DNA from 2 places in the Leuconostoc kimchii IMSNU 11154 genome. Region 2 is predicted to be linked to the other one. Evidence: predicted binding sites of a transcription regulator. Region 2 holds the regulator's gene; the other holds the start of a gene.
What was found. Region 2 encodes Rex, which represses fermentation and respiration genes when NADH is low (regulators of the CRP and FNR family bind a similar motif). Its sites were predicted from a motif close to TTGTGAANTANTTCACAA; they were not measured.
Positions count from the first base shown of each region.

Region 1: LKI_RS03030 (DoxX family membrane protein) is a predicted target of Rex. The motif match lies at 12,393-12,410, and genes of this name have one in related genera.

Region 1 covers NC_014136.1:513,697-529,768, reverse strand. The annotation lists gene LKI_RS03080 (CPBP family intramembrane glutamic endopeptidase) at 1-642, shown strand, start outside; gene LKI_RS03075 (M24 family metallopeptidase) at 716-1,813, opposite strand; gene ccpA (catabolite control protein A) at 2,033-3,040, shown strand; gene LKI_RS03065 (acyltransferase family protein) at 3,161-5,011, shown strand; gene budA (acetolactate decarboxylase) at 5,182-5,895, shown strand; gene udk (uridine kinase) at 5,897-6,538, shown strand; gene LKI_RS03050 (MurR/RpiR family transcriptional regulator) at 6,594-7,445, opposite strand; gene gnd (phosphogluconate dehydrogenase (NAD(+)-dependent, decarboxylating)) at 7,650-8,558, shown strand; gene gntK (gluconokinase) at 8,664-10,202, shown strand; gene LKI_RS03035 (gluconate:H+ symporter) at 10,265-11,647, shown strand; gene LKI_RS03030 (DoxX family membrane protein) at 11,807-12,319, opposite strand; gene LKI_RS03025 (APC family permease) at 12,817-14,250, shown strand; gene LKI_RS03020 (aspartate aminotransferase family protein) at 14,315-15,649, shown strand; gene alaS (alanine--tRNA ligase) at 15,907-16,072, shown strand, end outside.
Region 2 covers NC_014136.1:1,403,551-1,419,622, reverse strand. The annotation lists gene LKI_RS07725 (GtrA family protein) at 1-352, opposite strand, end outside; gene LKI_RS07720 (lipid II:glycine glycyltransferase FemX) at 421-1,458, opposite strand; gene LKI_RS07715 (redox-sensing transcriptional repressor Rex) at 1,464-2,114, opposite strand; gene tsaD (tRNA (adenosine(37)-N6)-threonylcarbamoyltransferase complex transferase subunit TsaD) at 2,274-3,290, opposite strand; gene rimI (ribosomal protein S18-alanine N-acetyltransferase) at 3,327-3,737, opposite strand; gene rimI (ribosomal protein S18-alanine N-acetyltransferase) at 3,712-4,269, opposite strand; gene tsaB (tRNA (adenosine(37)-N6)-threonylcarbamoyltransferase complex dimerization subunit type 1 TsaB) at 4,253-4,963, opposite strand; gene LKI_RS07690 (anti sigma factor C-terminal domain-containing protein) at 5,015-6,034, opposite strand; gene LKI_RS07685 (RNA polymerase sigma factor) at 6,027-6,509, opposite strand; gene ptsP (phosphoenolpyruvate--protein phosphotransferase) at 6,652-8,367, opposite strand; gene LKI_RS07675 (phosphocarrier protein HPr) at 8,370-8,639, opposite strand; gene LKI_RS07670 (L-threonylcarbamoyladenylate synthase) at 8,851-9,864, opposite strand; gene prmC (peptide chain release factor N(5)-glutamine methyltransferase) at 9,861-10,856, opposite strand; gene prfA (peptide chain release factor 1) at 10,859-11,932, opposite strand; gene LKI_RS07655 (thymidine kinase) at 12,057-12,662, opposite strand; gene LKI_RS07650 (C40 family peptidase) at 12,845-13,726, opposite strand; gene LKI_RS07645 (Mur ligase family protein) at 13,937-15,295, shown strand; gene LKI_RS07640 (type 1 glutamine amidotransferase) at 15,295-16,026, shown strand.

The sequences.
Region 1 (16,072 bases), 890 kb from region 2:
TTTTTGGGTATTGCATCAATACAACAAAATGCTTGGTTGCAATTATTTTGGGCTTTGATGATGTTTTTAGCTTATGCAGCTATTGGTTATTACGCTTTTCGGTTGTTGAAAGCAACAACACCTGGAAAAATATTTCATAAGCCAAATATACGCAATTGGCAACATATGTGGTACATTATTGGTATCTTTGTTGTTATGATTGTCATGGAAATGCTGATTAGTGCTTTACGTATAAAATTCACGGGCGTTACAACGACTGAAAATCAAACAGCCATTCAAAACTTAACTTCAAATTTAAATGTCACAATGGGAGCTATGATTATCTATGGGGTTGTGTTAGCACCAATTGTTGAAGAAATTATTTTTCGTGGTTTAGTGATTCACTATTTTTTCCGACAGTCGTGGTGGTGGGCAAGTATTATTTTGTCAGGGTTATTATTTGCTTTTCCACATATGGGGACTGTGCCATCTAACTTAGCTGATGCTTTAAGTTATTTAATTTATACGGTTATGGGAATGGTCATGGCGTATGTTTATAAAAAAACGGGTAACTTACAGGATAGTATTACCATTCACTTTATTAATAACGCGATAACCATGTTCCCTTTGTTAGTTATCGCCATTGTGAAAGGTCTGAATTAATTGTGACAGACTACTTTTGATCAAGTAAAAAGCGTCAAGAAGATATTGTATCTTCTTGACGCTTCTTGTTTTCCTAAAACTGTAACAAATCTTTTGGTGTATGTGTAAAAGGCACAAAGCCAGATCGACTCATATATCCAGAATCTTCAATACGAACGCCAGCAATGCCTGGTATGTAAATACCAGGTTCAATCGAAAATGCCATACCTTCTTGTAGCGTGACGTCATTTCCTGCCATAATTGATGGAAATTCGTGGACAGAAGAGCCTAGGCCATGACCAAGTCGGTGTACAAAATATTGCCCATAACCAGCCTTTGTAATGACGTGCCGAGCAATGGCGTCTAATTCGTCTGCAGTCATACCAATTTTCGCATGTGATTGCGCAGTCAATTGTGCTTCCAAAGTGATAGCGTGAATTTCCCTTGCTTTGGCATCTACATTTCCAAAGGCAACCGTACGTGTAGCATCTGAGGCGTAACCTTCAGACATGGTGCCGAGATCAAACAAAGCCATGTCACCTGATTTTAGAGTGCGTGTTGATGTTGCGCCATGTGGATCTGCTGCATGTTGACCAAACTGCAGTAAAGTTTCAAAACTCATTGCGGAAACACCTGATTTTTTGAGTTCATACTCAATCGTTGCCACAACGTCTAATTCCGATACACCAGTTGTTAGGGCGTTAAATCCGATACTAAAGGCACGATCGGCATCACGACCTGCATCAACCATATGTTGGATTTCAGTGGCAGTCTTGATGAGCCGTAAATGATTAATTTGGTCGGTTATATCGCTATTGAAATTTGCGGTGGGGTAGGCTTCTTGTAACTGTTGAAAACGCGAAAGTGTTAAATGGTCAGCTTCGATAGCAAAAGATTGACCATAAGTTGCATTTTTAAGATGTTGTGCTAATTTTTGCCAAGGATTTTCTTGGTCCTCGTAACCAAATGCAGGAAATGACCAGCCGCTGGCAGTCATGCTGTGTACTTCAAGGGCTGGGCCAAACAAAAAAGGCTCATGATCAGGTAAGATGACTAAAGCTAAAACACGTTCAATGGGATCGGATTCAAATCCCGTTAAATAAGAGATACTATGGAAGTTGGTTAAAATTGCGCCTGAGAGTTTTTGCGCATTTATCCAGGCTGTTAAGGTAGCGATTTTTTCTGTATTCATTAAAAATTCCTCGTAGTTTATATTAATTACATTTTAACACTGTTATAAGAAAAATTCTTTTCTTGTAACAAACAGTAAGAACAATGAAAACTTATAAAATCGGTGTTGTAAGCGTTTGCAAATTGTTTTTTTTTTGATATAATAGATAGAGGTATATTGATGAATTAACATGACAATAATTACAAAGTAGAAAAAATAAAGTTAAAAGAAGGTTCTCTCATGCAAAAAAAAAGCTCAGCAACAATATATGATGTCGCTCACCGCGTAGGTGTTTCATTAGCAACGGTATCACGTGTGGTGAACGGTAATAATAATGTTCGTGAGTCAACAAAACGTAAAGTATTAGATGCGATTGAAGAATTAGGTTATCATCCCAATGCAGTCGCACGTGGATTAGCGTCAAAAAAGACAACAACTATTGGTGTTGTTATGCCTGACGTCACAGATATGTACTATTCAGAGCTTGCACGTGGGATTGATGATGTTGCTAATATGTACCATTACGATGTTTTGTTAACTAATACAGACGAGGATCCTGTTCGTGAAACGATGGCGGTTAACAATTTAGCTAGCAAACAAGTTGATGGTATTATTTTTATGGGTAATGAGTTAGAGCGAGAAGTGTTAAATACCATTGCAGGTGTCGATGCGCCCGTTGTTTTAGCTGGGTCTGTTGATGGTGAAGGCAAGTTGCCGAGTGTTAATATTGATTATGTTGAGGCAATTAAAGAAGCAACAACAACAGTTATTAAAAATGGACACGATCGTGTTGCGATTGTTACTGGTCCTGTAACACATGCAATTAACAGTCTACACCGCATTTTTGGGTATAAAGCAGCCTTGGAAGAGATGCAAATAGCATTCGATGACACCTTGTTATTTGCGACCCATCAAGATTATTCTGCAGGATTGCAAGTTGCTGAGAAAATTGTGTCTGCTGGCGCGACAGCTGTCATTGCCTATGATGATGAAGTTGCAGTCGGTATTATGAACTACTTACGTGATAATGGTAAAAAAGTACCCGAAGATTTTGAAATTATTACTTCTAACGATACTAAATTCACACTTGTCACACGACCTGAAGTAACGTCTATTGGTCAGCCAAAATATGATATAGGTGCAGTTGCTATGAGAATGCTGACTAAGTTAATGAATAATGAGATTATTGATGATACGCAAATTAAATTGCCACACACATTAGAACGTCGAGGGACGACACGTAATTAGTATGTTCATCTTAAAGAAATATAACGGTAACAATTGACATTTATTTGTAAAAAAAGTAAACTAATAAAAGTGGTTTACTTTTTATTTTGAACAAATTACTAGGGAAGGTTTCTGTCTCAAATGATTAAAAGACGTTACATTGCTGGATTTGATGGACTACGTGCAATTGCTGTGATAGGCGTGCTTGCGTTTCATTTGATGCCATCTAAAATTGTTGGGGGATGGCTTGGTGTACCATTGTTTTTTGTTCTGTCTGGCTATCTTATTACAGATATACTTATTCAAGAGTATGATCAAAATCATTTTATTGCACCCCTAAAATTTTATATGCGTCGTTTAAAGCGGCTTTATCCGGCTTTAGTTGGTATGTTGTTGATGACAACTACGGTTATTTTGTTATTTGATCAACAATTAATTTATAATTTACGTCGTATTTTATTAGCAAATTTAGTCTATCTATATAATTTTTGGGCTATCAGTAACGGTGAATCTTATTTTCAGCAATTTGGTGGTGCTTCACCGTTTACACATCTTTGGTCTTTGTCAATTGAAGGGCAATACTACTTTATTTGGCCATTTGTCGTTTGGGGTGTTTTGAAATGTCGTTTCAAGCGAGAATATGTTGCATTGACTTTGTTTTTGTTGTCGATTGCGAGTGCGGCTTTGATGGCGATATATTACCAACCAGAAAATATTAATCGTGCCTATTACGGTACCGACACACGGTTATTTGCTATTTTGTTAGGGTCAAGTTTAGCATTTGCCTGGCCATCTAGTAAACTACAAAAAGATATCACTGTGCAAGCTAAGAAAATATTAAACAATACAGGCTTAATTGTTTTTTTGATCATGATTAGTGGGTTTTTGTGGCTAAACGGCCAACAGAATGTGACGTATTATGGTCTGATGTATCTTTTTACTGTGGCAATTGCTGTACTTATCGGTGTCATTGCTCATCCGGCTTCATGGTTTTCTAAGGCACTTAACAATAAATATTTGAATTATATCGGGACACGCAGTTATAGTATCTATTTGTATCAACTACCTGTATTTGTTTTTTATGAAAAATTTGTACCGAATTACAAACCAACAACTTTAAACTTAATCATTGAAGTGATTCTTGTACTTATTGTCAGTGAGTTGAGTTATCGTTACGTTGAAAATAGTTTTCGTTATACTGTTAAAATAAAAAATGCAATGCATCGACTCACGATGTCTAGAAACCTTTTTTTTGGCAGTTTGACACTTGTACTCATTTTTATTTTATTTATCGGACAGGGTGTTTTGGACCCAAGGGCTGGTCAGGATCATCCAGAAACAAAGCTGCAGAAAAAACTTAAGAACAATCAATCTGCGGTGGCTAAACAAAACGCTGCTGCAGAAAAAAAATCAAACACAGTAAATGATAAGACAACAAAATTGACGGCCGACGAGAAGTCATTAATTGCTACCTACGGATTGAAGCAAAAACAATACATCGCTTTCAAGGATATGCCCTTCAAAGCAATTGGAGATTCTGTCATGCTTGATGCAGCACCATTTTTGCAAGAAATTAATAAAAATATGGTAGTCGATGCCGAAGTTGGACGTCAATCGTATGAAACGCCCAAAATTGTTGATCAAATGGCAAAGCAAGGTAAGTTAGCACCAAATATGTTAATTGGCTTGGGAACAAACGGTGAGATTAAGCGTCAGGATTTGGATCATATGATGAAATCGTTTGGTTCAAAACGTCAGATTTATTGGATGAATAACTTTGTCCAAAGTCGGCCGTGGCAAAATGACAACAACAATATGCTGGCTGATGCAGCAAAAGATTATAAGAATTTGCATGTCATTGATTGGTTTGGACTCGCAGAGCAGCATGTAGATTGGTTTGCTGATGACGGGGTCCATCCCGGTGCAATAGGAGATAGACAGTATGTTCGCCTATTGGTCGAAGAAGTTGGACGCGTTAAGCATATTGATTAAATAGTACTTTTATGATCACTGGCCGACCGATAAACGAAAAAATAGGTCGTCGAAAAAATATTTACGAGTTAATAATATTTTTGGGGCTTTACATCCATTTTTATTAGCTTAAAATAAGAAGTAATAAAGAACGGAGGAAGCGTGTGTATTAAACACGTAAATATAAAACGATGAGTAGTTTATATCAACACGGTACGTTAGCAATGTTAATGGGGAAGCAGATGCAGGGGACAGCCTCAGTTGCTGAATTATTGGCACACGGTGATACTGGTATTGGTACTTTTGAGGGCTTGGATGGTGAAGGTATTATTTTGGATGGTAAAGTCTATCAAGCCTTAAGTAATGGTCAAGTTGTTCAAGTGACGGATCAAGATGTATTATTGCCATTTGTTTCTGTACATTTTCATGAGCCAACAGAAGTTTTGCCTTTTTCAGAGGTAGATTTTGGCACGTTAAGTTCAAAATTAGAAAAATTTCAATTAGATAATATTTTTGCAGCAATTAAATTTCACGGCAAATTTTCACATGTGCACACGCGTGTAGTTGCTAAACAAACAATACCATTTCCAAGTTTATTAGATGTCTCAAAAAACCAACCCGAATTTCATAGAGATGATGTCGCTGGTACCTTAGTTGGCTATTATGCACCTGAGATATTTAATGGACCAACTGCTGCTGGTTGGCACGTACATTTTTTGTCAGACGACAAAAAATTTGCCGGGCATGTTTTGGATTTTTCTGCAACAGAAGTAGATGGGACATTGCAGTTGTTTGATGATTTTATTCAGCACTTACCAATTGATAATGCTGAATTCCGTGATATGTCACTTGATTTGGATGGGTTGTCGTCGGGCATTAAGGCCAGCGAAGGAAGGAAAGCGTAAAATGGTGCAAAAACCATTAGTTATCGGTATTACCGGTGGATCAGGTTCAGGTAAAACAACGGTTAGTCGCGAGCTTGTGCGTCGCTTAATAGAAGATGGTTCATCTGCTATTTTGCTACAGCAAGATTCATATTATAAGGAACAATCTGATAAGCCAATGTCTGAGCGTGTTTTGACGAATTATGATCATCCTGATTCATTCGAGACAGATTTATTTGTTTCGGACCTGCGTCGGCTGTTACGCTATGAGACAATCAATAAACCAATATATGATTATGAGAATCATACACGTTCTAAAGAAGTTGAGCATGTTGAACCAGCTGATGTGTTAATTGTTGATGGCGTCTTGTTATTCAATGACGAAAGAGTCCGTGATATGCTTGATATGAAAATATTTGTTGATACTGATGATGATATTCGCTTTTTAAGACGCTTGGAACGAGATATTGATGAGCGTGGGCGAACCGTACGTGGCGTTATTGAACAGTATTTGGCAACTGTGAAACCGATGTATCATCAGTTTGTGGAGCCAACTAAGCGTTATGCTAATATTATTGTGCCAGAGGGTGGCGAAAACCTCGTAGCAATTGATATGCTTACAAACCAAGCCAAGGCGATGCTGAAAAAAAACAATACGGTTTGAAATCAGATGTTGTGAAACAAAAATAAAATGCCTTGCTAAAGACTAGCAAGGCATTTTAATGTGCACGGGTTTCTTCAATGACATGACGCATGGTATCAACTACATGCTGTGTTTTTTGTGATAATTGTGAACCTACTATGGTGAATAGGGTATCAATGATTGTAATTTGAGCAATTAGGGAACTCATGGATTCACTACGGAAATTAATTTCCTCAGCAAGAGATAATAAAACAAGGTCTGCAATTTTTGCCAATGGTGAGTCAGCAAAAGAGGTGATCGCAATAATTTTAACGCCATTTTCTTTGAGCTTTTGGGCAATTAATAATGTATCTTTGTTACGCCCAGAATGTGAGATGACAACTGCGGTGTCATGGTTGTTCAGTTTAACTGCCTGCATCAACTGAATATCATAATCTGGGTGGGCAATCACATCTAGCGGTGTGCGTAAAAATTTGTGGTAAGCATTAAAGGCAACCAGAGAAGAGCCACCAATACCAAAAAAACCGACGCGTTTAGCAGCAATTAAATAATGACTGGCCTTGTCAAGTGAGTCAGCAGTCAAGTTATTAACCGTAGCATTCAAGGCATTACTTGCTCCCGCAAACACTTTTTGACCAATTGCTTTAACATCGTCATCATCAGTAATTTCGCCAAAGAAGCCAACGGTATTTGTGGTTGACGATGCACTTGCTAAAGCAACTGAAAAGTCGCGAAAGGAGTCAAAACCAATTTTTTTAGCAAAACGAGAAATTGTAGCTGTAGACACGCCTGAACCAATAGAAAGCTCCTGAATGGTCGATTCTCGTGCACGCTTTGGGTCATTAATAACATAGTCAATGAGTTTGTTTTCGGTACGATTAAATTGTTTTTTTTGAGCGCGGAGTTGCGCAATAATGTCACGGGCCATAAGTTATACTTCCTATATGATATCAATCGCGTTAATAGACTGACAACAATAAATATATAGTTAGTATATTAAATGTCGTCATATTAATATACTAACTATACAAGATTAGAAAACTTTTTACAATAACGGGGTTGCAATATGTAAAAAATTTTCATATAATTAAAGAGTAATACAAATACAAAAAACATAAGAGGTAAGTAAACCATGAAGTTTGCGATGATCGGCCTTGGTAAGATGGGCTTGAACTTGGTAAAAAACGCTGTTGACAATGGTCACGAAGTTGTTGCATTTGATTTGAATGCTGATTTCGTTAAGGCGGCAACTGATTATTCATCATCAATCGAGAGCGCATCAGACATCGATGATATGTTGTCAAAGTTGCCTTCACCTAAGGCTGTTTGGGTAATGGTACCAGCTGGTGTACCAACTAACTCAACAATTGATACTTTAATTGAAAAGATGGACAAGGGCGACATCATTATTGATGGTGGTAACTCTAACTATAAAGACAACTTAGAGCAAAACAAGCGTACAACTGCTGCAGGTATCAAGTTCTTTGATGCTGGGACGTCAGGTGGTATGAATGGTGCTCGTAACGGCGGTAACTTCATGATTGGTGGAGATGACGCCGAAGCATGGAAGATTATCGAACCATTATTCAAGTCAATTGCTGAAGAAGACGGTTACTTGTATACAGGCCGTTTGGGATCAGGACACTACTTGAAGATGGTCCACAACGGTATCGAATATGGTATGATGCAAGCGATTGCTGAAGGTTTCGAAGTATTGGAAGCTTCTCAATTCGACTACGACTATGAAGCTGTTTCAAAGTTGTGGAACCACGGATCAGTTATCCGTTCATGGTTGATGGAATTGGCTGAAGAACAGTTTGCCAAGGATCCACATTTGGATGCCATCGCTGGTCGTATGCATTCATCTGGTGAAGGTAAGTGGACAGTTCAAGAATCATTGGACTTAGAAGTGCCAGCACCAGTGATTTACTTGTCATTAGCAATGCGTTATCGTTCATTGCAAGATGATACATTTACAGGTAAAGTTGTTTCAGCATTGCGTAATGGCTTTGGTGGACATGCAATGGATTCTGCTAAATAATAATATAAAGAACTGTTCAGTGTTTGAACAGGAGCTCCCGTAAGGGAGCTTTTTCTGTATTGAGTGAATATTGTCCAACGGTTAGCAAGGAGTTGAGGTAAAAATATGGAATACATGATTGGTGTGGATTTAGGAACAACATCAACAAAAGCAGTTTTATTTAACGACCAAAATCAGGTTGTCACAACTGCTAACAAAGCTTACCCGTTATATCGTGATTTACCAGATATGGCTGAAGAAGATTTAACAGAAATTTTTGACGCATTAATAGCCGCCTTACATGAAGTTGTCGGTCAAATTAATTTTGAATCGGGAGATACATTGGCTGCCGTGTCATTTTCATCAGCAATGCATTCACTTATTGCTTTTGATGCTAATTGGCAACCATTAACGCGTGTCATTACCTGGGCAGATACGCGCGCTGTAAAGTATACGGAAGAGTTAAAAGCATCAGGTCTAGGACATGAGATTTATAAGAAAACAGGGACACCGATTCATCCGATGGCACCTTTGTCAAAACTATTATGGCTTAAGGCTGAACATGCTGATATTTATAACAAAGCGGCACATTATCTTGGCATTAAAGAATATTTGTTCCATCGCTTGTTTAATGCCAACAAGATGGACATTTCATTAGCCTCTGGCACTGGTTTATTTAATATCTTTAATCTCGATTGGGATGATCAAGCGCTCGAAGTAACAGGTATTAATCGTGCGCAATTACCACAACCAGTTGAGCCATATGACTATGAAACACATATGGCTACTGAATATGCCACAGCAATTGGTTTACCTAGTGACACACCATTTATATACGGTGCTGGTGACGGACCGCTATCTAATTTGGGCGTTAATGCCGTAAAACCAGGTGTTGCGGCCATTACAATTGGTACTTCAGGTGCTATTCGTGTTGTTTCTGATAAACCAGTTATTGATCCAAAAGGGCGTACATTTACCTATGCTTTAGACAAAACGCATTGGGTTGTTGGTGGACCAGTTAACAATGGTGGCGATGTTTTCCGTTGGGCGCGTGACAATATGTTTGATGCTGAAAAATCAACAGCTGCATTGCTGGGAACCGATGCTTATGATTTGATGACAAAAATTGCTTCACGTGTTCCTGCAGGTTCTGCAGGACTCATTTTCCATCCTTACTTAGGTGGTGAGCGTGCACCAATTTGGGATGCTAATGCGCGCGGCTCGTTTTTCGGATTAAACCATGGACATACGAGAGCACATATGTTGCGATCGGTGCTTGAAGGCATTACCTTTAATGTTTATATGGTTAGTCTAGCTTTAGAAGAGGTAGTCGGAGAGTTACATTCTATTCAAGCCACGGGCGGATTTGCCCGTTCACCATTATGGCGCCAAATGTTTGCTGATATTTTTGAGCAACCAGTTACTGTACCTGAAGCGTTTGAATCTGGCTCGTTGGCTGCTGTTATCGTTGCACAAAAGGCCTTAGGTAAAATTGATAATTTATATGATATTTCAAAATATATTGGTTCTTCGAATACTTATCAACCCTTACCTGAAAATTTTGAAGCTTATCGAGAATTAGCACCAATATTTATTCGTTTGTCTCGTCAACTACAAACAGAATATGAAAATATTGCCAATTATCAACGAAAACATACAAAATAATTCATTAAAATAAATTAATTTAGGAGAAAACGTGTTATAGAGAAACACGTTACATAAAACACATGGAATTCGTCATGTTGATCGTATCAATTTTGATTTTGTTACTTCTTATTGCAAAGTTTAAATTAAATACGTTCGTTTCGTTAATTATAACTGCTTTTATTTTGGCATTGTTGCTTGGTATGAAGCCAATGTCAATTCCCGATGCTGTTCTTGGTTCTCAAGGCGTTGGGAATATATTAGGACCAAACTCAGTTATCTTTATTTTTGGAGGTATGATTGGTCGGTTAGTTGCCGATGCGGGTGGTTCATATCGTATAGCTAAAACATTGATTGATTGGTTTGGTGTTAAAAGGTTACAATGGGCCGTTTTAATTGCATCATTCATTATTGGTATTTCGATGATTTTCGGTGTTGGCATGGTCTTGTTAATACCAATCGTGTTCGCTGTTGCTATTGAATCTGGCGTACCGTTGCTATACTTAGGTGTTTCAATGACGGCAGCATTATCATCAGCTCAGGGATTTTTGCCACCACAGCCAGCACCGACAGCCGTTGCCTCTGCTTTGGGTGCAAATATTGGCATGATGCTCATATTTGGTTTGATTGTATCGATTATCACAGCTATTGTTGCTGGGCCTATGTTTACAAAACTTGCACAAAAGTATGCACCAGACGCTTTTCAGTTTAAAACAGAAATTGCTGCTGTTGGGCCAGTTAAGGAGTATGACTTAAAGACAACACCTAACTTCGGATTATCTGTGTTAACTTCAGTATTTCCTTTAATATTTATGATCATTGCTACGATTTATAAATTGATTTATACAGGTGGTGTCACACCTAAAAATCCAACATTGTTGGATCAAATCATTGAATTTGCTGCTAATCCAGCGGTTGCCATGACTATCGCTTTAATATTTGCCATCTTTACAATGGGTATTTTGCAACACAAGTCAATGACTGAGGTTAGCAAGTCGTTAAACGCCGGTATGACATCAGTTGCCGGCATTCTATTGATTGTTGGTGGTGGTGGTGCTTTACGAGGCGTATTGGTAACGTCTGGTTTGTCTGATAAAATTGCATCTACTTTCCAATCTGGTGGTGCAATGAGCCCCATTGCTATTGTTTTGTTTGCATGGGCTGTTGCAGCTATTTTAAGAGTTTCAGTTGGATCTGCAACTGTAGCTGGAATGACTGCTGCTGGAATTGTGACGGGTATTTTAGCTGCTAACCCAGGTAATACATTATTACCCGTATTTGTTGCCTTAGCGATTGGTGCTGGTTCATTAATTGCATCTCACGTCAATGATGCAGGATTTTGGATTTTTAAAGAATTTTTTGATTTAACTGTTAAACAAACATTTCAAATTTGGACTGTTTTAGAAACGATTATTTCTGTCACTGGCTTAATTATTATTTTAATTTTAACAGCTATATTTGCTTAGCCTAAAGAACTAATGATGTATCCTGAAAGTTAAAGTGATTTTGGGGATATCTTCACCCGTTAATAAATAAAAAACTAAAATAGAAAAACCAGTGATTATTTGAAAAAAATAATCACTGGTTTTTTAATTATAAAGTTATTATGCAAAACATGGTAATGTTTAAATCTTAATATCGTTTTTCAAAAATGGTAACTTGGCGCGTAAAAATGGTGTGACCCAACGATCCAAACCGAGTTTACCAGAATTATATCCGCCAATCAACAATAAAGCACCTATAAAAATAAAAGTGGGATTTACTGATACGACACCAGCACCAAGGTATGAAAAATTCATAACGAGCCCAAAGAATGCTGCTGCTAAAGTTAATGTACCAAACAGTAGGCCCAAACCAACTAATAACTCTCCCCAAGAGACCAAGAAAGAAAAAGCAGCTGTTGATTTACCATGGTTAGTTGAAAAGTTTAAAAACCAGTCATACCAGGGAAATGCGACGGTTTTATCTGGTGTCAATACTGGATTTTTAATTGCCCCTATAATCAACCCAGATGCATCAAAGCCACCTTTAGCTGTTATTTTCGACCAGCCATCAAGTGTCCATTGATAACCTAGATAAACACGTAGGATTGTTAAAATCCACATTGCAGTTTTTGAATTGCGTAGCCATTGAATCATAATATATTCTCCTATTATTATTTACAATTTCTATACGTAATATCTATTACAATTAGTAAGTATACAGAGCGTTTTGTGAAATGTCAAACAATTTGTTTTTAACGATATCTCAACCGAAAAAAAATATTAAACTGATAAAAATGGCATGAAATATTATGAAAGATGATCTGAATCAATCTAATTTTTAGCATGCTATTTGCTTGATGTTGTATAGTATATTTTTTGAACGGTGGGTTATTCAAGTATGGCTATTTGATATGTTATGGTAAATATGCATATTTTTACGAATTTAATACAAAAATTAGCTTGCATTGCAGATATATTAGTTTCAATAAATTATGATTTTTAGCTATTGTGGTTGATTATTTTATTACTGAAGCCTAACAAAAGTAATAATTTGATGGGCATAAACTTTAAATTTATGGGGAACATTGACAACAAAATTAGAAAATGTTAATATATTAAAGTAAGTTTTATGAAGTTGAGGGGACAAATATATGTCAGAATCAAAGCCAAAGACAGGATGGTTACACAAAGCAACGCCAGCTAGTTTTGTATCAAGTGATCGGCATCTACGTAAAACGTTGGGTGTTAAAGAAATGTTAGCTTTAGGTATTGGGACGATCGTATCAACGGCAATTTTCACGTTGCCAGGTATTGTAGCGGCGAACCATGCTGGCCCAGCCGTTGCAATTTCCTTTGTTATTGCTGCTATTGTTTCAGGGTTAGCTGCGTTTGCCTATGCTGAATTTGCTTCAGCGTTGCCGTTTGCAGGTTCTGCCTATTCGTGGGCCAATGTTGTTTTTGGAGAGGTCTTTGGCTGGATTGCTGGATGGGCACTTTTAGCGGAATATTTTATTGCTGTTGCGTTTGTCGCTTCCGGTTGGTCAGCAAACTTTAAATTATTTCTTGGATCACATCATTTGGTCCTTCCGCCTGCTTTGGCTGGATCGTTTGCTGCTGGACACGGTGGCGTTATTGATATTGCTGCACTATTTGCTGTTTTAGTTGTAGCTGTCTTATTGTGGCGTGGTACAAATACAACTGCTCGCGTTGAAAATGTGTTGGTTGTTGGTAAAGTAATCGTTATTTTGATTTTCATTGGTGTGGGGTTAACGGCAATACATCCTGGGAACTATGTACCATTTATTCCAGCACATAAGCCAGGAACGGAATTTGGTGGTTGGTCAGGAATTTTTTCAGGAGCGTCTCAGATCTTCTTAGCGTATATAGGTTTTGACTCGATTGCATCTAGTTCTGCCGAAGCAAAAGATCCTAAAAAAACAATGCCACGTGGTATTATTGGATCGTTAATTATTGCTACAATATTATTCGTAGCGGTTGCACTTGTCTTGGTGGGAATGTTCCACTACTCAAAATATGCTAATAATGCAGCGCCTGCCGCTTGGGCGTTATTACATTCAGGACATGAATTCACGTCTAACTTGTTGTCTGTTGTCGCGTTATTAGGGATGTTTACAGCCATTATCGGCATGATGTTAGCAGGATCACGTTTACTTTATGCTTTTGGACGAGATGGCTTGCTCCCAAGTTTCTTAGGAAAAGTAAATGATAAAGGGTTGCCTAACAATGCCTTGTTAGTATTGTCTGTCATTGCTATTTTAATTGGTTCCGTGTTTAGTTTTACTGAACTAGCTGGTTTAATTTCTGCTGGTACGTTGATTGCTTTTATCATTGTGTCACTTGGCATTTATGCCTTACGTCCCCGTGAAGGGAAAGATATTCAGGAACCTGGTTTTAAAATGCCATTTTACCCAGTGATGCCAGCTTTGGCAGCTTTGGGGTCTGGATTTATTTTCTATGAATTAGATAATCAAGCAAAAATGTATGCTTTTGGTTGGTTCGTAATCGGTCTTATTATCTATGCCATTTATGGATCTAAACACAGTAAACTATCTCAAAAAAAATGAGACGAAAAGTCCTGATTTGACAGGGCTTTTATTGTACATAAATTTAGATGCGAGGGAGTCGTATATGTCGGAAAATAAAAAAATTTTAGACGAAGAGAAAATTATTTTAGCAGATGCAACACGTGTTAAATATTTTGATATTGTGATTGATCATGGACAAGGCGCTATTATTTCCGATGCTGACGGTAATGATTATATCGATTTATTGGCGAGCGCTAGTGCAACAAATATTGGGCATTCACATCCAAAAGTTGTTGCAGCTATCTCAAATCAAGCTAAAAAATTAATTCAGTATACACCGGCTTATTTTGCTAATCCAGTGACTGCATTATTAGCAAAACGTTTGGTAGATATCACACCGGGTAACTTTCAAAAGCAAGTTGCTTTTGGTAATTCAGGTTCAGATGCTAATGATGCAATCATTAAATTTGCAAGAGGCTACACTCATAGGTCCTACGTCGTTAGTTTTACAGGTGCTTACCACGGATCAACCTATGGCTCTATTTCTATCTCTGGTGTTAGCTTAAATATGACCCGAAAAATTGGTCCGTTATTGCCAAATACGATAAAAGTACCATTTCCAGATCAGAACCAGCGAGCAGTTGGTGAGAGTGATGACGACTTTTCAGATCGTTTGTTCAAGCAGTTTAAGTTGCCATTTGAGACCTACTTACCAGCTGATGAAGTTGCCTTAGTGATTATCGAACCTATTCAAGGGGATGGGGGTATCATTAAAGTACCACAAAAATATATGTCACTGGTTTATGAATTCACGAGAGAACATGGTATTGTATTTGCAGTAGATGAAGTCAATCAAGGGCTAGGACGTACTGGAAAAATGTGGTCGATTGATCATTTTGGTATCGCGCCTGACATGATGAGCATAGGTAAATCATTGGCAAGTGGTTTACCGCTTAGTGCAGTTGTTGGCCGTAAGGAGATTATGTCGAGCTTGTCTGCACCGGCTAATGTTTATACAACAGCGGGTAATCCAGTAACCGCGGCTGCTGCTATGGCAACACTGGACGTTCTAGCAGAAGAAAATCTGGTTGCGCGTTCTGAAAAACTAGGTGAATTAGCGCGAGACTTTTTTGAACAAGCAGCGCATAGCTACTGGTTTATTGGGGATGTTCGTATATACGGTTTAAATGGTGGTATTGATATTGTTGATGAAAAAGGCCAACCAGATAATCAAGCAACAACGAAATTAATTTATCGTATTTTCCAACTTGGCGCTATAATGATTAGTTTACGTGGCAATACACTACGTTTTCAGCCACCTTTGGTTATTACGGAAGCGCAATTGAGCCAAGCGTTTAAAATATTGACCCAAGCATTTAATGAATTAGAGGCAGGAACGTTGTCCTTGCCAGAAACTGATAATCATATTGGTTGGTAATGTGCTATAATAATCTAAGAAATCTGGATATATAAAATTTTGAGCTCGATCATCAGAAATGTGTTGGTTAATGTAAAACACACGGCAGTAATTTTGTGCTCCCAGATTGTACTACTGTGACTAAAAAGTTACCGCGACTCAGCGTTATGAGCTATGAAGGTAAAGATGACAGATCATTACAAATTGCGGTGGCACCACGGTAACACGTCCGCATTTTGTTTTGGTCTTTTTATAATTAAATCCGGGAGAATATATCAATGAAAGAATTCAGTTCTGCAGAAGTACGTCAAATGTTTTTAGATTTTTTTGCTTCAAAGGGTCATGAAATTGTACCTTCTAAAAATCTCATTCCACAAGATGATCCAACGTTATTGTGGATTAATTCTGGTGTGGCAACCTTGAAAAAGTATTTCGATGGTTCAG
Region 2 (16,072 bases):
TTTGCACAATATTCCAAATATTAGCATCTTGCTTTAGAATATCCACGCCAACACTTAAAATAAAATAACCGATAATACCAGTTAAAATACGTGCTAAATAAAATTGCCAAATTTCTTTGATGATACTTTTAAGCGTCGTATTTTTTGAATGGAACACCCAAACACGATTAGTTAAATAGGCAAACAGTACCGCCCAAAGCCACGCCACGACGTAGGCAATATTATGGCCCATATGTAATTGGTTATAAAATAAAAAGAAGACAATAATATTAACAATTGTCGTTAACACACCAAATATCACATACAACAAGATGGCTTGATATTTGGTGACTAAATTTTTAAACTTCAACATAATCACTCCAATATAATCTATTAATTATATCATAATGCACTAAAAAATGCCGCCATCAGACGACATACTTAATTGAATTGTGCAATATATTGTTGATAACCAGATTCATCTACAACCCAATCTAATTCCCCAATATATTCAGCATGTGGATCATGATAGGCAAATCCATGTTTAAACTTGTATAGCCCATCTTCGGGGACAAAGTCACCAACACCACCAAAATCGTATTCAATTTTACCTAGAGATAAGCCCCATTTTAACATTTCCCATTGCACAGCATATGGTCCATAGTGCTTAGCATATTGGCGATTTGATCCAGCATACATATACCAAATTTCATCCCCATAACTGAAACCAATACCACTAGCAATCACTTGACCTTCATAATGCGCCAGAAATACTTTAAATAAACCAGTTCCTTGCCACAATTCTTGCATTTTTAGAAAATAACTTATAGGCCGGTGGGTAATACCTTGTGCCGCAGCCATCATAACATAAGTATCAAAAAATGCTTCAATATCTGATTGCGTATCTCCACTCGTGACCGTTACACCATCCTTAGCAGCACGGCGGATTTGGTTACGATAGTCCCGTTTAAAGTGTGTCATCAGCTCAACTTCATTCGTAATCGGGCTTGCACCCTCACCGCGACCATCATAATATAGAACCACATTTTTTCGTGGCTGAATATTGCCATGCATATTTTTAACTGCACGATTGCGTGTCGTAAATCCTGCCTCTTGATATGCGGTATTTAAGGCATCACTGTAGGATACTTCGGGATCTAAGCGAATGAGGAAGACATTATCAGGTAATGCTTCTAATGCCTCATCAATCATGGATCGAATAAGCTGTATATTTGTCACATCACCGATTGGGCCACGTCCAGCATAGCCTAATAACTTACCCGGAACAGCCTCAACCGTTAATACAGTTAAAACAGTGTCAATTTTACCATCTGTTTCATGATAAACATAGACATGACCCCAATTAGCTTTTAACTCACCCCACAAAGGATCTTGTGTCACCTGACCTCGTGGGTCTTCACGCACAAATTTTTGATAGGCAGCAACTTTTTTTGAATCATTTAAATCTAAAATGGCCATACTTTTTATAATCCTGTCGTAATTGAACCATAGTTATCAATGAAATAAACTAATGTCTGTAGTTCATTTGTTAAATCAACGTTCTGTACACGCACACCACTTGGTACTGTGACACGTAATGGCGTGAAATTCAAAATACCCTTCACGCCAGCATCAACCAACTGATCCGTGATATCTTGCGCCACGTTTTGAGGCACTGTTAAGATAGCAATGTTGATACGTTGTGCTGTCATTTGTTCTTTTAACTCTGTCATTGCGTAAATGGGTACACCAGCCATGATTGTACCAGCACGTGTTTCATCTACATCAAATGCCGCTGAAATACGCATGTTGGAAGATTGATGAAAGTTAAAGTTCATCAAAGCTTGTCCCAAATTACCCGCACCGATTAGGGCCACGTTGATGAGGCTCCCTTGGTCCAAAACATTTGCAAAGAAATCAAGCAATGCTTTCACATCGTAACCATAGCCACGCTTACCCAAAGCACCAAAATAAGAAAAGTCTCGTCTAATTGTAGCCGCATCAAATTTAATCGCATCACTTAATTCTGCAGATGAAATACGATCTGTCCCCGCATCATTCAAAAATGTGAGGTAACGATAGTAAATAGGTAAGCGCTTTGCTGTCGCGCGTGGAATTTTTGGTTGTTGTGTCATAAGTTTCTCCAGTTTGTGATGATAAAACCTATCAACACAGGTTGACGGCATTATACATATATTAATCTATTTTTCTGTTCAGTTTGTGAACTTTTGCATAACTATTATACCATAAACATAAGCTCATCCGCAAAAGATAGTGATACATTCACAATCTAATCATCCCTTTAATAAGTCAAAGTCTAATCCTGGATCTGTATTAAGATCCAGCCCTGCAAACTTGTTTTGTTTATAATTCCAATATCCCGCTGCACCAATCATGGCAGCATTATCACCTGTATATTGGTGTGGTACTGGTATAAATTGTGTCTCTGGTATTGTTCCCAATAACGTCGACAGTTCTTGACGTAGTTGGGTGTTAGCTGCCACGCCACCTGCTAAGATAAAACTTTTTACTGGGAAATCATTTAATGCGCGTCGTGTGCGACCTATGAGTGCAGCAACAACTGCATTTTGAAAACTTGTGGCTAAATCATCATGATCAATGGTTTCGCCCTTTTGCTCTGCATGATGGACATAATTAATCACGGCACTTTTTAAGCCAGAAAAACTAAAATCATAGTTATCTTCATGTGCCATGGCAGTTGGGAACTTAATTGTTGCTTGCCCGCGATGTGCCATTTCATCAATTGTTTTACCCGCTGGATACGGTAATTTCAGTAATCGCCCAACTTTATCAAAACTTTCGCCTGCAGCATCATCACGTGTTTCACCAAGTACCGCAAAGCTATTTTCCTCATGCATTAAAACCAATTCTGTATGCCCACCAGACACCATTAACGCCAGCGCAGGATAGACGATCGGTTGATTAAAATTAGCGGCAGCAATGTGCCCAGCCAAATGATTAACCGGTATAATTGGTAGATTATGTGCCAAAGCAAAGGCTTTAGCACCCATTAATCCGACAAGCAATGAGCCAACCAGCCCTGGACCATATGTCACAGCTACGGCATCTAAATCTGTTGGCTTCACATTGGCTGTTTGTAAAGCATCATCTAATACACGTGTGATCCATTCAATATGATGTCGGCTAGCAACCTCTGGTACAATACCGCCAAATCTTTGGTGTGAATTAATTTGTGTCGCCACAGCGTTACTTAAAATAATATGGCCATCTTCAACAATAGCCACACTTGTTTCGTCTGCACTTGATTCAAATGATATAATTTTAGTCATGATATCACAACGTGAACAGAGGCATGCCCTCAGTATTCACACTTTCCTTTCCATCATTATGGCCGCATGTCCATTTTTATAGTACTTTTCTCGACGATAATACGCACTAAATCCCAATTTTTCGTACAAATGAATCGCTGCCTCATTCGATTCATCTACTTCCAACAAAAAACGTTGTGCATGAGATAACGTAAAAACCCGAGTCAAGAGTTGAAAGGCCAATCCCTGACGTTGGCTATTTGGGTGTACAGCAATACTACCAACTTCAACTTCATCGAGTATTTGCGTCACGCCTACAAAACCACCATCGGCAATAAAATAGTGGCTTCTAGGGCTTGTTAACTCATGTTCAAATAGTGATTTTGGCCAAGGAGACGGTGAAAAGGCAGCTTCGGCAATTTCAAATATCTGCTGACTATCTTCAATTGTCGCTAATTTTATGTTCAAAATGATTTACCATTGTAATTGCATCTTCATGATCACCAAAGTAGTAACCCTTCTTTACATCCGTTTTCAAAAAACCTAATCGCTGATATAAAGCCATGGCACCATGATTAGAAGCACGTGCTTCTAAACTCATTGTTGTCACACCAACGGCCCTTGAAAAAGCCGCTAATTCCTCAATCATCAACGTCCCCAGCCCATTTTTTTGCCAAATAGGCACAATCGCAATGTTCGTTATATGTATATCCTGCTTCTCACGATTATAAGCTGCGCCTGCAAAACCAATCACTTGATCGTTTCGTTGAATTACTAAATACAGGCGTAAACGCGGTCTAGATAGTTCACTCAAGAAATCACGCAATAACCATGGTGCCTTACCAGCATACACAGCTTCCTCAATATGTACTAAACTATCAATATCTTCAACAGTTGCTCGTCTCAATATAAACGAATACCCTCTAGTGTCAACTAATTTTTGTTCAAATTTTGGTAATGCCGCGGGTAATTTATGATGCCGATTAAACTTCAAAAACATAATTTTCAGGGTTATCCTCACCCGGATGTGCTGCAATCCAGTTCAACTCTGCTTGTGTCTTTCGCAAATATTGTGGATTAAAGTCAGCAATGCTTGCAATTGGCGTGGCTTTTATGCCTAAAGAAACAATACCCTGCCCGTCAGGTAAACTCTCACTTGGTGTTAATACATGAGCCTGTGTGCCAAATTTTTCTGCAATTTTTTCTGCAAAAATATCGGTATCACCCAAAAACGTCACTGTTTCGTCACGTTCGGCTAGCCAAGCAAACAAATTAATGAGGGGTTGATGCGCATCAGGAAAAACATTTTCACCGTTCTGATAAACACCTGAAAAAACATTATCATTACGCGCATTAAATAACGGCACAACTAATCCTTCATTCGACACATTTTGCGCTAAAATGGCCAAACTAGAAACGCCAACCAAGGCTATATTTAATGTATCAGCTAGCATTTTAGCCACCGTCACGCCGATTCTTAACCCAGTAAATGAGCCTGGCCCTTGCGCTACGACGATACGATCAATATCGGATAATGTCCATTGTTGTGCTGCCAACGTGGCTTGAATGGCTGGCAACAATTGAATAGAATGATTACGTGCCTCGTTAGTCGAGAAAACCCGTAGAACGTTATTATCTTCCGCCAAACTCACTGTCAGTGGCTGGTTACTTGTATCAAATGCTAGAATCTTCATAATTTATATTTTAACACAAAAACAACCACCAAACGGTGGTTGAGATAGAAGTTATTTGATTGGCTCTTGATACGGCATAATCGGTGTTGTGACACCCACATTTGTCGCAAACGTATAATGCTGACTATCTAGTTTAGCTAAATTTTGTGTTCGCCCAGTAACAATTACGCCAGCGAATGTTGCTGATTTGAGATTTTTTGCAATCAGTTTTTGACCATCCTTTGCAATGTCTATATTATCGATAACCTGTCGCCCAGACTGATCTTTTAATGCTTGTTTGAGTCCTTGATAACCGAAAAATTCATTTTGACCTGCTTTAATTCCAGTTCCTTCTGTCAATTTTCCTGTACCATCTTCACTAGCATTCAGACCAATATAAGGGGCATGCGTTGCATCTAGTTTATCACTCTTAATGCCCAGCCAATAATAATTGATCATGACATTATCAGGCATCATTTGACGAATGTCATCATAGCTGTAACGTTTATCGAATGTGATTGCCACTTCACTTAAGGAATTTGATAAATGATCTAAAGTTTTGGCCTCGTGTGTTGGCTTGCTTGGTGCTAACATTGATTTTTGATCTTTGGCAGATTGATATGCATGGGCATACTTCACATTGAAAAATAAGGGTTCTTTTTGTTGAGACTGCCGATTAGTGGCAATCACTTCTTTAGATGAACCATTTTTAGAAACAACATTTGGTGTTTGTGAAGAAGCACTTTCAATGCCATTCATATTAAATGAGATACTTTTTTCTGGGTAAGACACACGATACCCATCAATGTTTTTTTCACGGTCACTTTTCAATGTACTTTGCGTGGCTCTAGTTACTGAAAAATATTGTGATGTCGATATCATATTAGGTGAATATATCAGATCCTCAATATTAAACTGACGTTGTTGTTTTTCAGCTTCCTTTTGCATTTTATGTCCTACAAATTGATGAGTAGCATATGCGCCACCACCACCTACTACCAACGTCGCAGCACAGGCAATTGCTATGGTTTTCCACATCTTTTTACGTTTTTCTATCTTAACAATTTTTTCAAAATTAATATTGTCACTCATTTTCATACCCCATCATCATGTGTTTTAACTGCTTTCTTGTTCGATACAAATCTACTTTTATTTTGGATTCACTAACGTTATAAATCGCAGCAATAGCGTTAATTCGTTTTCGATCATCATAATGCAAAATGATCAACGCCCGTTGATAATCATTTAATTGTCCCAATGCACGTTGCAAACTACTATAATCCGCCAATATTGGTTCAACTTCGGAATATTGTCCATATTGTTCTAGTAGAATGTCACGGTAACGCTTTTGGCGACGATAAATATCGTAAAATCGTGATAGTGCAACACGATACAACCATGGCCGCAATTTATCTGGCGTCAATATAATATCTGTTTGAAGTAATTTTACAAAAACATCCTGCATAATATCTTGTGCATCACTTTTTTCCACACCCTGATTAATTAAAAAACCAACAATTTCATTTGCAATATCGACTAATATTTTTTCATAGCGATTAATTTCCATATACCCCTCCTTTCATAGATATAACGAACAAGATAGTGATTGGTTACAAAAGACGATAAAAAACTGCAAACATGACCGAATTACTTCAGTCATGTTTACAGTTTGCTCATTAATATTAATTTATTTTTGAAATAATCAAGCGCTACTTTGTAGCTGATTCCACCAAGGCAACAACTTCATCGTTGGTTTCGGCATCCAAAGCTTTTTCAGCTAACAATTTCATGTCAGCTGTATTTAGCTTTTTCATCAATGATCGCGTCTGTAGAACAGATGGTGCGCTCATTGAAAACTCATCTAATCCCATACCCATTAAAATTGGTACAGCAATTGGATCACCAGCCATTTCGCCACACATGGCAACGAACTTACCTTCGTTGTGTGCTGAAGCGATAACGTTATTAATCAAACGTAAAATTGACGGATTGTATGGTTGGTACAAATAAGCAACCTTGTCATTGCCACGGTCTGCAGCCATCGTATAACCAATCAAATCGTTAGTGCCAATTGAGAAGAAATCAACTTCCTTAGCAAACTTATCTGCTAAGACTGCTGCTGCTGGAATTTCAATCATAATACCTAATTTAATGTCACCCATTGCTACACCAGCTTCTTCAAGCTTAGCACGCTCTTCTGAGTAAACCTTTTTAGCACTACGGAATTCAGCCAACGTTGCGATCATTGGAAACATAATCCACAAATTGCCATAAGCAGATGCACGTAGCAACGCACGTAATTGTGTTCTGAAAATTTCGGTTTGATCCAAAGAAATACGAATCGCACGATAACCCAAGAATGGGTTTTCTTCTTCAGGTAATTTCCAGTAGCTCAAATTCTTATCGCCACCAATATCCATTGTACGAACAGTTACCGGCTTACCAGCCATTTTTTCAACAACAGCTTTATACGCTTCAAATTGCTCATCTTCTGTTGGTAAATGATCCGATTCCATGTATAAGAATTCAGTACGATATAATCCAACACCTTCTGAACCATTCTCTAGGACAGCATCCATATCTTTAGGTGACCCAATATTAGCACCTAACACAAAATTTTTACCGTCTGCACTCACAGATTGTTGATCTTTTAACAAAGCCCACTCTGCACGTTGTGCCAGATAGTCCGCTGCTTTTTGTTGATAAACTGCTAATGTGTCAGCATCTGGATCTACAATAACGTCACCAGTTAAGCCGTCCACAATGACTGTTACACCTGCAGCAACTTCTTGTGTTGCCACTTCAGAACCCACTACTGCAGGAATTTCGAGTGTACGTGCCATAATTGAAGCATGTGCTGTACGACCACCCAAATCAGTTAAGATACCCTTAACAAATTGACGATCAAGTTGTGACGTATCAGAAGGTGTTAAATCTTTTGATACTAAGACAACTTCTTCATCAATCAAAGCTGGATTAGGTAATGCCACGTTCAAGAGGTGAGACAAAATCCGCTTCGTAACGTCGCGAATATCTGCCGCACGCTCTTGCATATAAGCGTTGTCAGTCATAGCTTCAAACATGCCAATATACATGTCTGTCACTTCTTTGACTGCCTGTTCTGCGTTCACTTGGTCATCAGCAATCTTCTGTTTGAAGGCACCCGACATTTCTGGGTCTGACAAAACCATTAAGTGCGCTTCAAAAACTTGTGCTTCATCCGCACCTAAGTTTTTTTCTGCTCGCGCCTTAATGATTTCCACATCAGCACTAGCAGCCTTCAAAGCATCGTCGACACGTGCTTGTTCAGCCGCCACATCTTTAATTGTTGTCTTACTAAAAGACAAATCTGGATCGACTAACAAGTAGGCTTTAGCAATTGCTATACCATTACTTGCCGCGATTCCTTTGAAGTTATTAGACATTTTTATTCTGCAAGTCCTTCTGTTTCCATGGCTTCAACAATAGCTGCAATAGCTGCTGTTTCATCTTCGCCTTCTGCCTTGATTGTAACATCAGCACCTTGACCAACGCCAAGTGACATCACACCCATGATTGACTTCAAGTTAACATCCTTACCTTGGTATGACAAAGTAACATCTGAAGTAAACTTTGATGCAGCTTGTACCAACAATGTTGCTGGGCGCGCATGAATACCTGTTTCTGCTATGATATGAAATTCTTTTGACTGTGCCATAATTAATTTCTCCTTTTTAGCTGTTAATCAGCTTCTGAATATAGTTTATCAAAGCGCTTACAAAATATCAAGTAAAACATTACACAAATCCTTGCTATATCAAGCAATAACGCTAGAAACGCCTATCTGACGGCATTTCAAATGTAAACGTTTACATATAAAATACAGGTTGTTTTCTGCAAATGAAAACGGTCATCACTGACCGCATAGGCTACCCATTAAATTCTTGATTCCCTGCCGCTTTTGCCAATCGGTTATTAAACGCCTTACCAATGCCTACAGGTGGCATTTTTTCAACATAAATTATTGCAACTTCATCGTCATCGTCATAAAAACGCAAACCAGCAAATAACTGTTCAGTCGCATTTTCAAGCGTTTCACCGAGTGACCAAGTTTGTGACAAAGGCAATTGCATCCCTGCAATTGTTGCATCTTGTGCCATCACAACATCATTTTTTTGCAATGTTAATTTAAGGTCTAACGCATCTAGTCGGTCAAACATGACGACTTTTTTATCTGGCGCATAATGTCGATACTTCATTCCTGGTGCTTTAGGTGTCACATCACTTGCAACTGATGTCGTGCTTGTTGCATCAATCACAGCTACACCAAGTGCCTCTTGCAATTGATTTTGCGTGACAGCCCCTGGGCGTAAAATTGTCGGCACAGCAGCAGACATATCAACCACAGTTGACTCAACACCAACCATAGTTGGCCCATCATCAACAATGCCTGAAATTTTACCTTGCATATCGTGCCAAACATGCTGAGCTGTTGTTGGCGATGGTTTTCCTGACAAGTTGGCACTTGGTCCAACTAATGGTACACCTGTCATACGTATCAATTCGCGCGTCACGTCATTGGCCGGTAAACGAAAAGCAACAGTTTGCAAACCACCTGTCACCAACATTGACACCTGACCAGTAATGATAGGTAATATAATAGTCAACGATCCCGGCCAAAATTGTGTCATCAATTTTTGAGCAGCTTCTGATATTGTGACATAAGCCTCTAATTGTGACACATCTGCCACCGTCATAATCAACGGATTATCTGCAGGACGCCCTTTAGCAGTAAAAACTTTTTTAACGGCCAAATCATTTGTCGCATCAGCACCAAGTCCGTACACTGTTTCCGTTGGAAAAGCAACGACTTCGCCTGCTTTTAATAAGGCGCTAGCTTTCGCCAAAGCTTGTTGATCTGTTGTAAATATTGTTGTTTTCATTTTTCTACTCGAATCATACGATCCAGACCTGCAAAGTCTTGCCGTAATGTTATTTTTGCTTGTGGTAACGCCTGTTGCATGATATCAACAACTTGTTGCCCTTGTTTATAACCAATCTCAAAATAAGCACGACCGTGTTCAGTCAAGTGAGCATCCAATTTTTCGGCTAACAACTCGTAAATAGCTAACCCATCGTGTTCTGCAAATAAGGCTGTGCGTGGCTCGAAATTCAACACACTGATATCCATTTCGTCTTCATCCGTTGACGCAATATAAGGTGGGTTACTCACAATAACATCAAATTTAAGTCCTGCTACAGCACTATACACATCACTTTCAATCACATGCAAATAGTGTAAGCCAAGACGTTGTGCATTCAGTTCAGCAACTGCCAACGCATCAGATGAAATGTCAGCCGCAAATCCACGTATATCAGAATTTTCTAACATTAATGTTTCGATAATAGCACCTGAACCTGTACCAATATCTAACACTGAAATTGGTTGCGCAATTTGTGAACTAACATCTTTTAAAATCCATTCAACGAGCTGCTCTGTTTCAGGCCGTGGAATTAACACACGTTCATCAACTATAAACTCACGACCATAAAAAGGCGCATGCCCTAAAATGTACTGTACTGGCTGATTAGCCAGTAGTTTGGCAATCCATTTGGGCCACACTGTCGCCAAATCTGCAGGCATAGTGCGTGTGATATTGGCACGTAAATAAGCATAATTAATATTTAATGCCCCACTTAATAAAAAGTCAACATTATCTTGCGCATCTGTTTTGGGCATCCCGACAGCAGTCAGCTCCTCAATCGCCCATTTTCGACCTTCAAGTAAGGATATTTTAACATTTCCCGGTTTGATTGGTTTTCTAATGTCATCCCAATCATACCACTTGGTTGCCGTCAACTTATCAGACGTCACGTGGCGTGCCGATTGGACAGATTTAAATTGTTTTGGTGTTTCAAAGTGTTTTTCTGTCATCTTTAAGCTTTGTTCAATTCAGCTAATTTAGCCGTTTGATCGGCAATTACAAACGCATCAATAATTTCACCCAAGTCACCATTCATGATGCGATCTAATTTATTTAATGTCAACCCAATACGATGGTCTGTCACACGATTTTGTGGATAATTATATGTTCGAATACGTTCCGAACGGTCACCCGTACCCACAGCAGATTTACGTTTTTCTGCGTATTCGGCTTCGTTTTGTTGTGCATAAAAATCATACACGCGACTGGCAAGTAATTTACGCGCTTTATCACGGTTTTTAATTTGCGTACGTTCTTCTTGCATTTTAACCATCATACCCGTTGGCTTATGCACCAAACGCACTGCCGTCGAAACTTTGTTAACGTTTTGACCACCCGCGCCACCTGAACGGAAAAATTCTTCTTCTAAATCAGACTCAGCTAATTCAAAATCAATTTCTTCAAATTCTGGCATCACACCAACGGTCGCTGTTGACGTATGCACACGACCTTGTGTTTCTGTTGAGGGTACGCGTTGTACACGGTGCGCACCGGACTCGAATTTCAATTTGGAGTAAACATTGTCACCTGAAATCATGATCGCAACTTCTTTGTAGCCACCAACTTCTGTTGTTGTTTCATCAATAATACTCAATGCCCAACGTTGCTTTTCTGCATAACGACGATACATATCCAGTAAATCTGCAGCAAATAAGGAAGATTCATCTCCACCCGCTGCACCACGAATTTCCATAATGATATTTTTATCATCATTTGGATCCTTTGGTAACATTAAAATTTTAAGTTGTGCCTCTAAGTCTGATTTTTCTGGTCTTAATGTATTAAGATCCTCTTTTGCAAGTGGTGCTAATTCGTCATCATCAAGCATATCTTCCGCATCTTGAATCTCTTGTATAACCTGCTTATAGCGTGTATAAGCAGCAACCGTGTCGCGCATTTCACCTGCTTCTTTTAACAAAGCCATATACTTTTGACCATCACCAGCTACTTCTGGATCAGCTAATTGTTCATTAAGTTCATCATATCGATCAACCACTGTTTGTAAAGATTTAAATATTGGGTCCATTTTTTATTCTCCAAAGTATGTCAATAAACATATTCTCTAGTCATTCACATGTTTATTCTTGTTATGTACGAAAAGCATCATATCATTGATTGTATGCTTTCTATATTAATTTCAAACGATCACCCTATTTTTTGATTGGAAACATTGCAGCAATTTTTTCTGCATCAGGATGATACCAGTGTCGCCGACATGTGGGAATATAAGCCTCGTCGCCTCCGATAAAGACTTGCTCACCAGCACGTTGTGGCTTCCCATCAACAATTCTTAGCTGCGTAGTCGCTTTTTTGCCACAAAATGAACAAATGGTTTTCATCTCTTCTAACTTGTCTGCTAACTCAATTAAACGCTGTGACCCTTCAAATAAATGATTAAAAGCATCTTGTTTCAAACCAAACGCCATTACTGGAATATGCAAGTGATCAACAACATAAGCTAATTCATCCACTTGGCTTGGTGACAAAAATTGTGCTTCATCTACTAAAACAACTGCTAAGTTGTCTGATTTCATGCCTGCAATCAATTCAAACAGATCATCTTCCGGTTTAACAGCTAAAGCCTCGCGCGACAAGCCAATTCGACTGGACACGACCCCGACGCCAGCACGTGTATCAATCATGGGTGTCATTAATAGGACTTGTCTACCTTGCGATTCGTAATTGTGAGCTACTTTTAAAATTTCAATTGATTTTCCGGAACTCATTGCCCCATACTCAAAAAATAATTGTGCCATATGTTTAACGTGTCCACGTTAAATAGTGACGTCATGGCTGAAAACCTACTGACGCCGTTATTTTCGAAAACACTTGCCCTCCCTTACTTTAACGATAAAAATGAAACAGCTACTTACTATTATAACAATTTTTAACACAACAAAAAACAACATGTTTTAACATTACCGTGTTAGTCATTGTGTTAATCATCAACAACTTGTCGAACCGTTCCAGGTTTAAATAAATCCGACCACGTTAACGTTTTTGACGTTTTAGCATTCACCAAATCAGTTAACCGGCTAATGGCTACACCATGAGTTGGCGCAGAATCGTGTAAGATAAACCCATTTCCTAAATAAATAGCAGCATGCAGTCGCTCTTCTGTATAGGTATCTGGCGTCACTAATATATCGCCACGTTTCATGTCACCCCATGCTACTACTGTCCCAATTTGATTCAATAATGTCGTTGAAGCTGCTGACTGGACGACCAATGGTTGTCCTGCTTGACGGTAAAAATAAGCAATAAATGATGAACAATCAAATTCATTATGAGCAATAGACTGCGGGGTTCTTCCCCCACCATATACGTATGGGCTTTTACCAACAAGTTTCATGCCACCTGTAATTGCTTTTTCAATCACTTTGTTATGACTGGCCACTGATGAAGCTGTTTTTTCATACGCTACCTTTGTATCACTCACACCATTTTGATCAAAATAATAGCTACTGCCATTAATTTTCTGCAAACCATACACCATTTCACCAGTTTTAGGTGAAAAATAATACGTCTTTGTGCCAATGGTTTGTAGGCCGATCAACTTTTTTTGTGTTGCATTGACGATTAAATAACGCTTCGTCAACCCACGTTTAAAGGTTACTTTCTCACCCGTGGTTGTCGTGAGTGTTTGTGATGTATTAATTGTCATTGCTTGTATGGGTTCGATAACATACGATAATTGGTGTGGATTAGTCACAATTAACACACCTGCGACACCGCCAATAATTAGAATTGCTAGACTCTTACGCTGATAATTTTTAACATGTTTTTTCCGTGCGCGATGTTTTCTTTGACGTGATAACATTGTTTTTTCTCCAGACAAAAAGATTATCTTAAGCTTAACACAACCAGTTTGTACCAATATTAATTTTATTGCTTTTTAACATGACCTTTTTATGGTACGCCACCCTTTTAAAACCTGTGCTTATGTTATTGAATCAATTTAATATTTAATCAAAATTAACCAACAACGGTGCTCTCGTGGTAAAATTATAAACATGAAAGTGGGGACATTATGACACTTAAAAGTTCATTTGCACACATCGCAGCTAAAAGCACCTATTGGCTTTTGCATGATGTGTTACATCGTGGTGGCACAAGTCTGCCTGGAAAAATAGCAGTTGCAATCGATCCAAATATTTTGCAAAGTATTCAGAAAAATTTTGACCTGATCATTGTCACTGGCACTAATGGCAAAACATTAACAACGGCACTGATTACACGCGTCTTAACATCTGGTGGCTACACTGTCATCACAAATCCGTCCGGTTCAAATATGATTCAAGGTATTACCGGTACGCTCGTTACTACAAAAGTCAAGCCATCTCCTAACGGCAAAAAGCCAATTGCGGTACTGGAAGTTGATGAGGCAAATGTTGAAAAAATTACAGCTGCCATTGCGCCTAAAATGTTTGTATTGACCAATATTTTTCGTGATCAACTTGACCGTTATGGTGAAATCTATACAACGTATGATAAAATCATCGCAGGCATTAAACATGCCCCTCACGCGGTTGTCTTAGCCAATGGTGACTCACCTATTTTCATGCGGGGTGACTTCCCCAATGAGCGACAATTTTTCGGTTTTAATCACATTTTACCTGCAGACTATCAACCTAGTGCCGCACCAATCAACACTGATGGCATTCTATCGCCAACCGACCATTCAGTCCTTCACTATGATTTCATGACTTATGGTAATTTGGGTAAATATTTTAGCACCACTGACAAATTTGCTCGTCCGGCACTACGTTATCAAGTGACCAGTGTCGATAAATTAACACCAAAATACTCAATATTTAGTATTGACAACACCCCTTTTAGAATTGAAATTGGCGGACTATATAACATATACAATGCGCTCACTGCTTTTGCTGTCGGACGTGAGTTTAATGTTTCGCCTGAACAAATTAAAAAAGCTTTTGAATCTAATGCACAAATTTTTGGTCGTCAGGAAACAATCAACGTTGACGGCAAAGATGTCACAATCGTTCTGATTAAAAATCCTGTTGGTACGAATTCTGTCATTGATATGATGCTAACTGAAGAAAATGATTTTTCCTTACTAACGTTATTAAATGCTAACTACGCTGATGGTATTGATACCAGTTGGATTTGGGACGCTGAGTTTGAAAAATTACATGATACAAATATCAAGGCGATTGCTACTGGTGGTGAGCGTTATCAAGATCTACGTGTACGCTTAAAAATGGCCGGCTTCTCAGATCAGGCCATTTACGAAGACTTAACACAAGTTATCAAGTCCATTACATCTTTTCCAACTGATAAAGTCTATATTGCAGCTACCTATACAGCAATGTTACAACTTCGCGAGCAATTAGGCTCAGCTGGCTACATTAAAGGAGGATTCTAATGGCAGATTATAACATTTCTGTAGCCCATCTTTATGGTGACCTCATGAATACTTATGGTGATTATGGTAATATCATTGCCCTGACTTACTATGCCAAGCAAATTAATGTCCGTGTTAATTATCATCTCGTATCACTTGGCGATCACTTTGATGATACCGCATTTGACTTCGCTTTACTTGGTGGTGGACAAGATTATGAAGAAACAATTGTTGCACAGGACTTAGTCACAAAAACTGAAAATTTACGACAATATATTGAAACTGGCGGTCCTTTGCTTGCCATTTGTGGTGGCTTCCAATTACTCGGACATTACATGATTATGGCTGATGGTACAAAAGTTAACGGCATTGGCGTGATGGACCATTACACCACGAATATGTATCAAGATAATCTCACAGTGTTACCAGGGAAACGTTTAACTGGTAATATTGTCATCAAAAATAACGACACTGGCGAAACCTACCATGGTTTTGAAAATCATCAAGGTCGTACATTTTTAGGTCAAGGAGAACGTGCGCTAGGAACTGTCATTTCCGGCAACGGCAACAATGGCATGGACAATACTGAAGGCGTTATTTATCGCAATGTTTATGGTTCTTACTTTCATGGGCCAATATTCACACGTAATGGCAACTTAGCAAAGCGTGTATTAGCAACATCATTATCTCGTAAATATCCTGATGTTGATTGGCATAATAGGTTAGAAAGCATCGACACAGAAACATTCTAATATAAAATAATATATGGTCTACTTTTTTATACTCAGTTTATCAATA